2 regions of the Mesorhizobium sp. ArgA1 genome follow, and region 2 is predicted to be linked to the other one. Evidence: predicted binding sites of a transcription regulator. Region 2 holds the regulator's gene; the other holds the start of a gene.
What was found. The regulator PhoB, encoded in region 2, activates phosphate uptake and scavenging genes when phosphate is short. The targets are predictions, from matches to a motif close to TGTCATNNANCTGTCAT.
Positions count from the first base shown of each region.

Region 1: ACWGTI_RS10745 (PhoX family protein) is a predicted target of PhoB. The motif match lies at 1,873-1,889, and genes of this name have one in related genera.

Region 1 covers NZ_JBSKBQ010000003.1:195,413-199,834, forward strand. The annotation lists gene urtA (urea ABC transporter substrate-binding protein) at 1-1,114, opposite strand, end outside; gene ACWGTI_RS10740 (hypothetical protein) at 1,428-1,823, shown strand; gene ACWGTI_RS10745 (PhoX family protein) at 1,945-3,858, shown strand; gene ACWGTI_RS10750 (purine-nucleoside phosphorylase) at 4,123-4,422, opposite strand, start outside.
Region 2 covers NZ_JBSKBQ010000001.1:1,316,270-1,320,691, reverse strand. The annotation lists gene pstA (phosphate ABC transporter permease PstA) at 1-621, shown strand, start outside; gene pstB (phosphate ABC transporter ATP-binding protein PstB) at 639-1,463, shown strand; gene phoU (phosphate signaling complex protein PhoU) at 1,505-2,209, shown strand; gene phoB (phosphate regulon transcriptional regulator PhoB) at 2,226-2,915, shown strand; gene ACWGTI_RS06440 (ROK family protein) at 2,916-4,157, opposite strand.

The DNA.
Region 1 (4,422 bases), on a different contig from region 2:
TGGTGATGTGGTGGTTCGGCATCATCGTCGAATAACCGCCGGTGAGGTTCGGCACGGACACGCCGACCATGGCGTCGATGACCTTGTCCGGATCGGTGGTGCCGGCCTTCTCAACCGCCTTCACCCACATGTTGAAGCCGATATAGTGGGCTTCCATCGGGTCGTTGGTGGTGCGCTTGTCATTCTTGATGAACTTGTGCCAGTCGGCGATGAACTTCTTGTTTTCGGGCGTATCGACGCTCTCAAAGTAGTTCCAGGCGGCGAGATGGCCGACCAGCGGCGCGGTGTCGAGACCGGCCAGTTCTTCCTCGCCGACCGAGAAGGCCATGACCGGGATGTCCTCGGCCTTGATGCCCTGGTTGCCGAGCTCCTTGTAGAAGGGAACGTTGGCGTCGCCATTGACCGTCGAGACAACGGCGGTCTTCTTGCCGGCGGAGCCGAACTTCTTGATCGCCGAGACTTCGGTCTGCCAGTCGGAAAAGCCGAACGGCGTGTAGTTGACCATGATGTCTTCAGCGGCGACGCCCTTGGCCTTCAGATAGGCCTCGAGGATCTTGTTGGTGGTGCGGGGATAGACATAGTCAGTGCCTTCCAGCACCCAGCGCTTCACCGAGCCGCCGTCCTCGCTCATCAGGTAATCGACAGCGGGGATCGCCTGCTGGTTCGGTGCGGCGCCGGTGTAGAACACGTTGCGCTCGCTTTCCTCGCCCTCATACTGGACGGGATAGAACAGGATGTTGTCGAGTTCCGAGAACACCGGCAGCACCGATTTGCGCGACACCGAGGTCCAGCAGCCGAACACGGCCGCGACCTTGTCCTTCGAGATCAGCTCGCGCGCCTTTTCGGCGAAGAGCGGCCAGTTGGACGCCGGATCGACAACGACCGCTTCCAGCTTCTTGCCGAGCAGGCCACCCTTGGCGTTCTGCTCCTCGATGAGCATCAGCATGGCGTCTTTCAGCGTCGTCTCCGAAATCGCCATGGTCCCCGACAGCGAATGCAGAATGCCGACCTTGATCGTGTCTTCGGCGGCCTTGGCCGGAGACGACATCGACAGGCCGGCAGCGACCACGCCGGCCGAAAACATTTTTGTTATTGTCGCGAAATTACCCCTCATACCGAAGACTCCCCAGCTGGTTGATTGCACCGCTACACTGCAATGCAACAGCCGTGCCAAACGCAAAGGCCCGCTCGGAAAAAGGGGAATAGCGCAACGTTATCAGGCTCCTATTATATTAGCCTAAAGAAAACAAAGGCAGCCGGTTAAAGATTGACTGAGGGAAATTTGCGCAGCGCACAAGGCTTTTGCCCAATTTTTGCCCAAGTATGACAACTGCCTAGATTTTGAACTCCGCCAATGGCATGCGGACGAACAATATTGCGGCACGGCGCAAAAATGGGGCAAGCTCATCTCGCAAACGAGTGACCCGATGACATCCCGCATCTCCTGCATTTCCGGCTTCCTGCTGCTGATGGCAACCAGCGGCGGCGCGCGCGCCGATTTCAGCGATGGCAAGCTGCCGGACGGCACCTATCGCTGCGAAGTCTACCTGCTCGGCGCCTTCCTCAACCTCGGCGACATCACCATCAAGGGCAATGTCTATAGCGGCCCGGTGACGTTCGGCACCGCGTCGCAGGGCTACAACTATCAGATGAATGCCAATGGCGAGATCACCTGGCTCGGCCCGCTGGGCGGCTACACCAGCGGCGGCAACTCCGTCTCGATGACGCAAGCCACGCTGGACGGCGAGACCACCCCGTCATTCGACATCATCCTGAAGCAGCCCGACGGCGCCTTCACCGCCTCGACCTGCACCAAGGGCTGAGCAGGCCGACCGCTGTCGCCGTCGGCTGCTCCAAAACCCTTTGCTCTCATGTCATGCGGATGTTGCCGAAGCAGACTAGGGCAGCGGTGCGCCGTAACATCCACCCTGAGAGGCAGACACCATGGCCAACGCACCGTCTTCATCCTCCCCCGTCATCCGCGAAATCATTGCCGAGCGCGTCTCGCGCCGGTCTGTTTTGAAAGGCAGCCTCGCCTCCGGCGCGCTGCTTGCCGGCGGCAGCTTCGTCGGCTCACTGTTTGCCGGCGAAACGCATGCCGCGGCAGCGCAGTCGACACTCGGCTTTCCCGAACTGAAGCGGGTCTACGACAAGACCCATGCCGCCGCCGAAGGCTATGAAACCACCATCGTCGCGCGCTGGGGCGATCCGCTTGCCGCCGGCCTGGCAGAGTTCGACGGCAACAAGGTTGCCGCCGACGAGCAGGAAAAGCGTTTCGGTTACAATTGCGACTACATCGCCTTCATGCCGCTGCCCAAGGGCACGGTGAATTCCGACCATGGCCTGCTCTGCGTCAACAATGAGTACATCTCGCCCAATGTGATGTTTTCAGGGATGACCGAGGACGACGCCGGCAAATCGATGAGCAGGGAACAGGTCGATCTCGGCATGGCCGCCATGGGCCACTCGATCGTCGAAGTGCAACTGAAGGACGGCAAATGGGAAACCGTGGCCGACAGCCCGCTCAACCGCCGCATCACCGCCAACACCGAAATGACCGTTTCCGGACCGGCCGCAGGCCATGCGCTGATGAAGACCTCGGCCGACGCCACCGGCACCAAGGTGCTCGGCACCAGCTATAACTGCAGCGGCGGCTTCACCCCCTGGGGCACGGTGCTGACCTGCGAGGAAGGCGTGTCCGACATTTTCGGCGGCGACCCGAAGAACGCGCCGACCGCCGACCTTCTCGACCGTTATGGCTTTGACGGATCCGACATCTATGGCCGCGGCCGCTTCCATGACCGCTTCAACCTCGACAAAGAGCCGAACGAGGCCAACCGCTTCGACTGGGTGGTCGAGATCGATCCCTACGACCCGCAGTCCAAGCCGGTGAAGCGCACCGCGCTTGGCCGCATGTCGCACGAGGCTTCGACCGTCGTCCTCAACAAGGACGGCCGCGTCGTCGTCTACATGGGTGACGACGACTATTTCGAATACATGTACCGCTTCGTCTCGGCCAAAGCCTACGACAAGGCCAACCCGGCCTCAGGCACCGATCTGCTCGATGACGGCGTGCTGTCGGTCGCCCGCTTCGATGCCGACGGCTCGATGACATGGCTGCCGCTGGTGCATGGCCAAGGCAAGCTCACCGCCGAGAACGGTTTTGCCGACCAGGCCGAGGTGCTGCTGAAGACGCGCTTCGCCGCCGACGCGCTGGGCGCCACCCCGATGGACCGGCCCGAGGATATCGAGACCAATCCGGTGACCGGCCGCGTCTATGCGGTGATGACCAAGAACAAGAAGCGCGATCAGTCGAAGGTCAATCCGGCCAACACCCGTCCGGAGAACCTGTGGGGCCACATTGTCGAACTGATCCCGCCTGGCGGCCGTGGCGCGGATGCCGACCATACGGCGGAAAAATATGCCTGGGACCTGTTCGTGCTCTGCGGCAATCCAAAGGATGCAAAGATCGGCGCCACCTTCCATCCGGATACGTCAGACAATGGCTGGTTCGTCTGCCCCGACAACATCACCTTCGATCCGGCCGGCCGGCTGTGGGTGGCGACCGACGGGGCCAATGATTTCGACCTGCCGGACGGCGTCTATGGCGTCGACACGGAGGGGGCGGCGCGCGGCCTGCCGAAACTGCTGTTCACTTGCCCGCACGGCGCGGAGGCGACCGGGCCGTGCTTCACGCCAGACGGAACGACGCTCTTCCTGTCGGTGCAGCACCCCGCGGAAGATGCCGAGACGCTCGACAAGGTACAGACGCTGTGGCCCGACTTCAAAGACGGCCAGTTGCCACGGCCTTCCGTCGTCGCCATTCGCCGCAAGGACGGACAGCCGGTCGGCGCCTAGCCAATCTCGGGAGAAAAAGTGCGGAACGCGCCCATGCGCGTTCCGCGTAGCGGTCCGGGAGGATGACTCAGATCGCCTTGGCCGACATTTTGCGATGCGATGTATTCGGCCTGGCGGATCGCCAGCGACACGATCGTCAGCGTCGGGTTTTCCGCCGCCCCGGTGGTGGAACTGGCTGCCGTCCGATGCGAACAGATTCTTGATGTCGTGCGCCTCGGCCTGACATGGATGAACTGGCGCCGAAGCGCGAAGCGGCATGAGAAGCTAGCCTTCTGCCGCCACGTCGAGCCCGAGCCGCGCCATGTCGGTGAACAGCGCCTGGCGCTCGGAATAGGCCGTCTGCTCCTCGGTCACGATGTTGTCGACGACGGTCAGCAGCGACAGCGCACGGGCGCCGAAATGCGCCGCGATGCGGTAGAGCGCGCTGGTTTCCATGTCGACGGCGAGCGCGCCCAGCGCCTGTGCTTCAGCGAATCGAGCGCGCCCTTCCGGGTGATAGAATATATCGCTGCAGATGGTCAGCCCTGCCCGATGGTCGATGCCGAGTTGAGCGGCGCGGGCCAG
Region 2 (4,422 bases):
CTGGCGCTGCCGATCGGCGTCGCCGCATCGATCTATCTCGAGGAATTTGCCAAGAAGAACCGCTTTACCGACCTGATCGAAGTCAACATCAACAATCTGGCGGCGGTGCCATCGATCGTCTTCGGCCTGCTTGGCCTCGCGGTGTTCATCAACTTCCTCGGCATGCCGCGCTCGGCCGCCTTCGTCGGCGGCCTGGTGCTCACCCTGATGACGCTGCCGACCATCATCATCGCGACGCGCGCCGCCCTTGCAGCGGTGCCGCCGTCGATCCGCTCGGCAGCGCTTGGCCTTGGCGCCTCGAAGATGCAGATGGTGTTCCAGCACATACTGCCGCTTGCCGCCCCCGGCATCCTGACCGGCACCATCATCGGCCTGGCGCGTGCGCTCGGCGAAACAGCGCCGCTGCTTCTGATCGGCATGGTCGCCTTCGTCGCCGACTATCCGAAGACGCCTTTCGATCCGGCGACCGCGCTGCCGGTGCAGATCTACATGTGGGCAAACGAGGCCGAACGCGCCTTTGTCGAGCGCATGTCCGGCGCCATCATCATCCTGCTCGTCTTCCTCATGGCCATGAACATCACCGCGATCGTGCTTCGGCGCCGGTTCGAGCGGCGCTGGTAGAAAAAAGGCAATTTGGTATGAACATCATGACCGAACAGTCCCTTGAAAACGCAGTGGGCGACAAAATGAACGCCAAGTCGAACGAAGTCATCAAGATGCGCGGCGACAAGGTCGGCGTGTTCTACGGCGAGAAGCAGGCGCTGTTCGACGTCAACCTCGACGTCCGACAGAACCAGGTGACGGCGCTGATCGGCCCGTCCGGCTGCGGCAAGTCGACCTTCCTGCGCTGCCTCAACCGCATGAACGACACCATCGATTCGGCGCGGGTGACCGGCAAGATCACGCTGGACGAAGACGACATCTACGACAAGAGCATCGACGTCGTCGAACTGCGCGCCCGTGTCGGCATGGTGTTCCAGAAGCCCAATCCGTTCCCGAAGTCGATCTACGAAAACGTCGCCTACGGTCCGCGCATCCATGGGCTGGCCAAGCGCAAGTCCGACATGGACCAGATCGTCGAATCCAGCCTGAAGAAGGCGGCGATCTGGAACGAGGTCAAGGACCGCCTGCAGGAGCCCGGCACCGGCCTGTCCGGCGGTCAGCAGCAGCGTCTGTGCATCGCGCGCGCCATCGCCGTGTCGCCGGAAGTGATCCTGATGGACGAGCCCTGCTCGGCGCTCGACCCGATCGCCACCGCCCGCGTCGAGGAGTTGATCGACGAACTGCGCCAGAACTACACGATCGTCATCGTCACGCACTCGATGCAGCAGGCGGCGCGCGTGTCGCAGCGCACGGCGATGTTCCATCTCGGCTACCTGGTCGAGGAGGGCGCCACCGACAAGATGTTCACCAACCCCGACGACAAGCGCACCCAGGACTACATTACCGGCCGCTTCGGCTGAGCCGTCCAGCGGTTGAATTTTCAGGCACGAGGACCAGGATCATGGGTGAACATACCGTCGCATCCTTCGATGAAGAACTGGGGCAGATCAGCAAGCTGATCCGCGACATGGGCGATCTGGCCGGCTCGATGGTGAGCGGCTCGACCAAGGCGCTGCTCACTTCGGACAATGCGCTGGCGCAGCGCGTCGTTTCCGACGACGCCATCATGGACGCGCGCCAGCGCGAACTCGACGACCGCGCCATCACGCTGATCGCCAAACGCCAGCCGATGGCCAACGATCTGCGCGCCGTGGTCGGCTCGATCCGCATGGCCGGAGACCTCGAACGCATCGGCGATCTCGCCAAGAACATCGCCAAGCGTGTCGGCACCGTCGGCTTGAGCGTCACGCCGCGCGACCTGTCGCATTCCATCGATGCGATGGCGCAGCTGGTGCTGATCCAGGTGCAGGGGGTTGTCGAGGAATATGCTGCGGCAGACGCGGCAGCGCTGGCGAAGCTCAGGAATGACGACGAGCGCATCGACGTCAAATACACCTCGGTGTTCCGCGAGCTTTTGACCTACATGATGGAAGACCCACGCAACATCACGGCCTGCACGCATCTCCTGTTCTGCGCCAAGAACCTGGAGCGCATCGGCGATCATGTCACCAACATTGCCGAAAATGCGTATTATGTGCTGACCGGCCAGCAATTGCCCGCCAATCGCCCGAAGCAGGACGAAACGGCGATGGCCACATCGCCCTGATAAAGGTGAACTGCTGATGATTGCGCCACGCATCATGGTCGTGGAGGATGAGGAGCCGCTGGGCGTGCTGCTCCGCTACAACCTCGAATCCGAAGGCTACCAGGTCGAGGTGGTGACACGCGGCGACGAGGCCGAAATCCGGCTGCAGGAAAACGTGCCGGATCTCTTGGTGCTCGACTGGATGGTGCCGGCGGTGTCGGGCATCGAGCTCTGCCGCCGGCTCAGGATGCGGCCAGAGACCGAGCGGCTGCCGATCATCATGCTGACCGCGCGCGGCGAAGAGAGCGACCGCGTGCGCGGCCTGTCCACCGGCGCCGACGACTATCTGGTCAAGCCGTTCTCGACGCCGGAGTTCATGGCGCGGGTGAAGGCGCTGCTGCGCCGCGCCAAGCCCGAAGTTCTGTCCAGCGTGCTCAAGGTCGGCGACATCGTGCTCGACCGCGAGTCGCACCGCGTCTACCGCAAGAAGAGCGAGATACGGCTGGGGCCGACCGAGTTCCGGCTGCTCGAATTCATGATGCGCCACCCCGGCCGGGTGTTCTCGCGCAGCCAGTTGCTCGACAATGTCTGGGGCGAGACGATCTATATCGACGAGCGCACGGTCGACGTGCATGTCGGGCGCCTGCGCAAAGCTGTCAACAATGGCCGCATGCCGGATGTGATCCGCACCATCCGTGGCGCGGGGTATGCGATCAGGGAAGACTGATCAGGCAACGCTCTTTCCAGCGCCCGCTCGCGCCTGCACGCCCGGCGCGAAAATCTCCTGGTCGACAAAGGTCAGCGCGCGCATGGCGCAGCCTTCGCGGATCAGCGGCAATTCGTTCGGCTCGGTGTCGAAAGAGATCGATTTCGAGTGCTGGCCGCCGGCGGTCTGGGCGATCGCCCCGCGCAGCGCCGGCTCGATCAGGTCGAAGGCGGCGGCGCTGACGCCGACCATCGCGACCGGTGCCGGATCGATCAGCGCGAACAGGCTGCCGAGGCCGAAGCCGAGCGCCTCGCCGGCCTTGCGGTAGGCTTCGCGCTCGGGGCCATCGGTCTCGCGGGCACGTGCAGCCAACGCCCGCATGTCGGCGTCGCCGACATCGACCGGTTCGGCATCCTCGCTCATCATTTTGGCGCTGCGCCAGATGGCGTAGTTGCCGGCATAAGCCTCGACGCAGCCGCGCCGCCCGCAGCGGCACAGCGCGCCGCCGGGCCGATGGATCATGTGGCCGAACTCGCCGCCCGACGAATGGGTGCCGGTGAACAGCTCGCCCTTCAGCACCAGCCCCATGCCGATGCCGTGCGAGAGCAGGATGGCGATGAAATCATCGCGATAGCGCTCAGGCTGGCGCCATTGCAGCGCCACCGCCATCATGTTGCAATCATTTTCCATGGTGGCCTGTATGCCGAATTCCGCTTCCAGTATGTCGGCGAATGCAATGTCTGTCAGCGGCGTGATCGGCGACCACAGCATGGCGCGCGCCTGCGAATCGGTGATGCCCTGGATGCCCATGGCGATGCGGGCGATGCTCTGGACATCGAGGTCGGGGTCCTCGAGCCGCCGCCGCACGATTGCCGTGCATTCGCCGATCAGCTCGTCGCGCGGCATGGTCAACGTATCCAGCCGGCGCTGCTCCTCGGCGACCACCTGGCCGGCATAGTCGATGACAGTGACGGAAAGGAAATTAAGCGACAGCACCACGGTCATCACCGCCGCCGCTTCCGGATTGAGGCCCAGGCCGACTTGCGGCCGGCCGCGTTTCAGCGCGCCGGTCTCGCCTGGCTTGCTCTCGGCCAGGATGCCTTCCGCAATCAGGTCGGACGAGATTGCCGATATGGTCGAATGGCTGAGGCCAGTGGTCGCCGCGATCTCGGTGCGCGACGGCTGGCCGGCCCGGCGCACGGCCGAAATCACCATCGCACGGTTGCGACGGCGCAGATCGTCGTGGCGGATTCCAACCGACATCTTTTTTGTTTCCTCCCGGTCCTCCTCCCGCCTCATGATAGTGAGGGCGGTCGGTGACACCAGCAAATATTGGCAGAAGCAGGCCGCGCTGTCATTGTTTATTGCGAGTCCCGAAAAAATTCACTGAGGCCATCAGATTCCATCAGAATCGATGTTGACAGGGTCTCGCCGTTGGACCAGTATTTTTTCGAGGCTCGAAAAAATAGAGCCTCTGTGTGCCGGCCTTCGGGCCAGTTTTGTCGCGCCGCGCGCGGCGCAGGGAGGA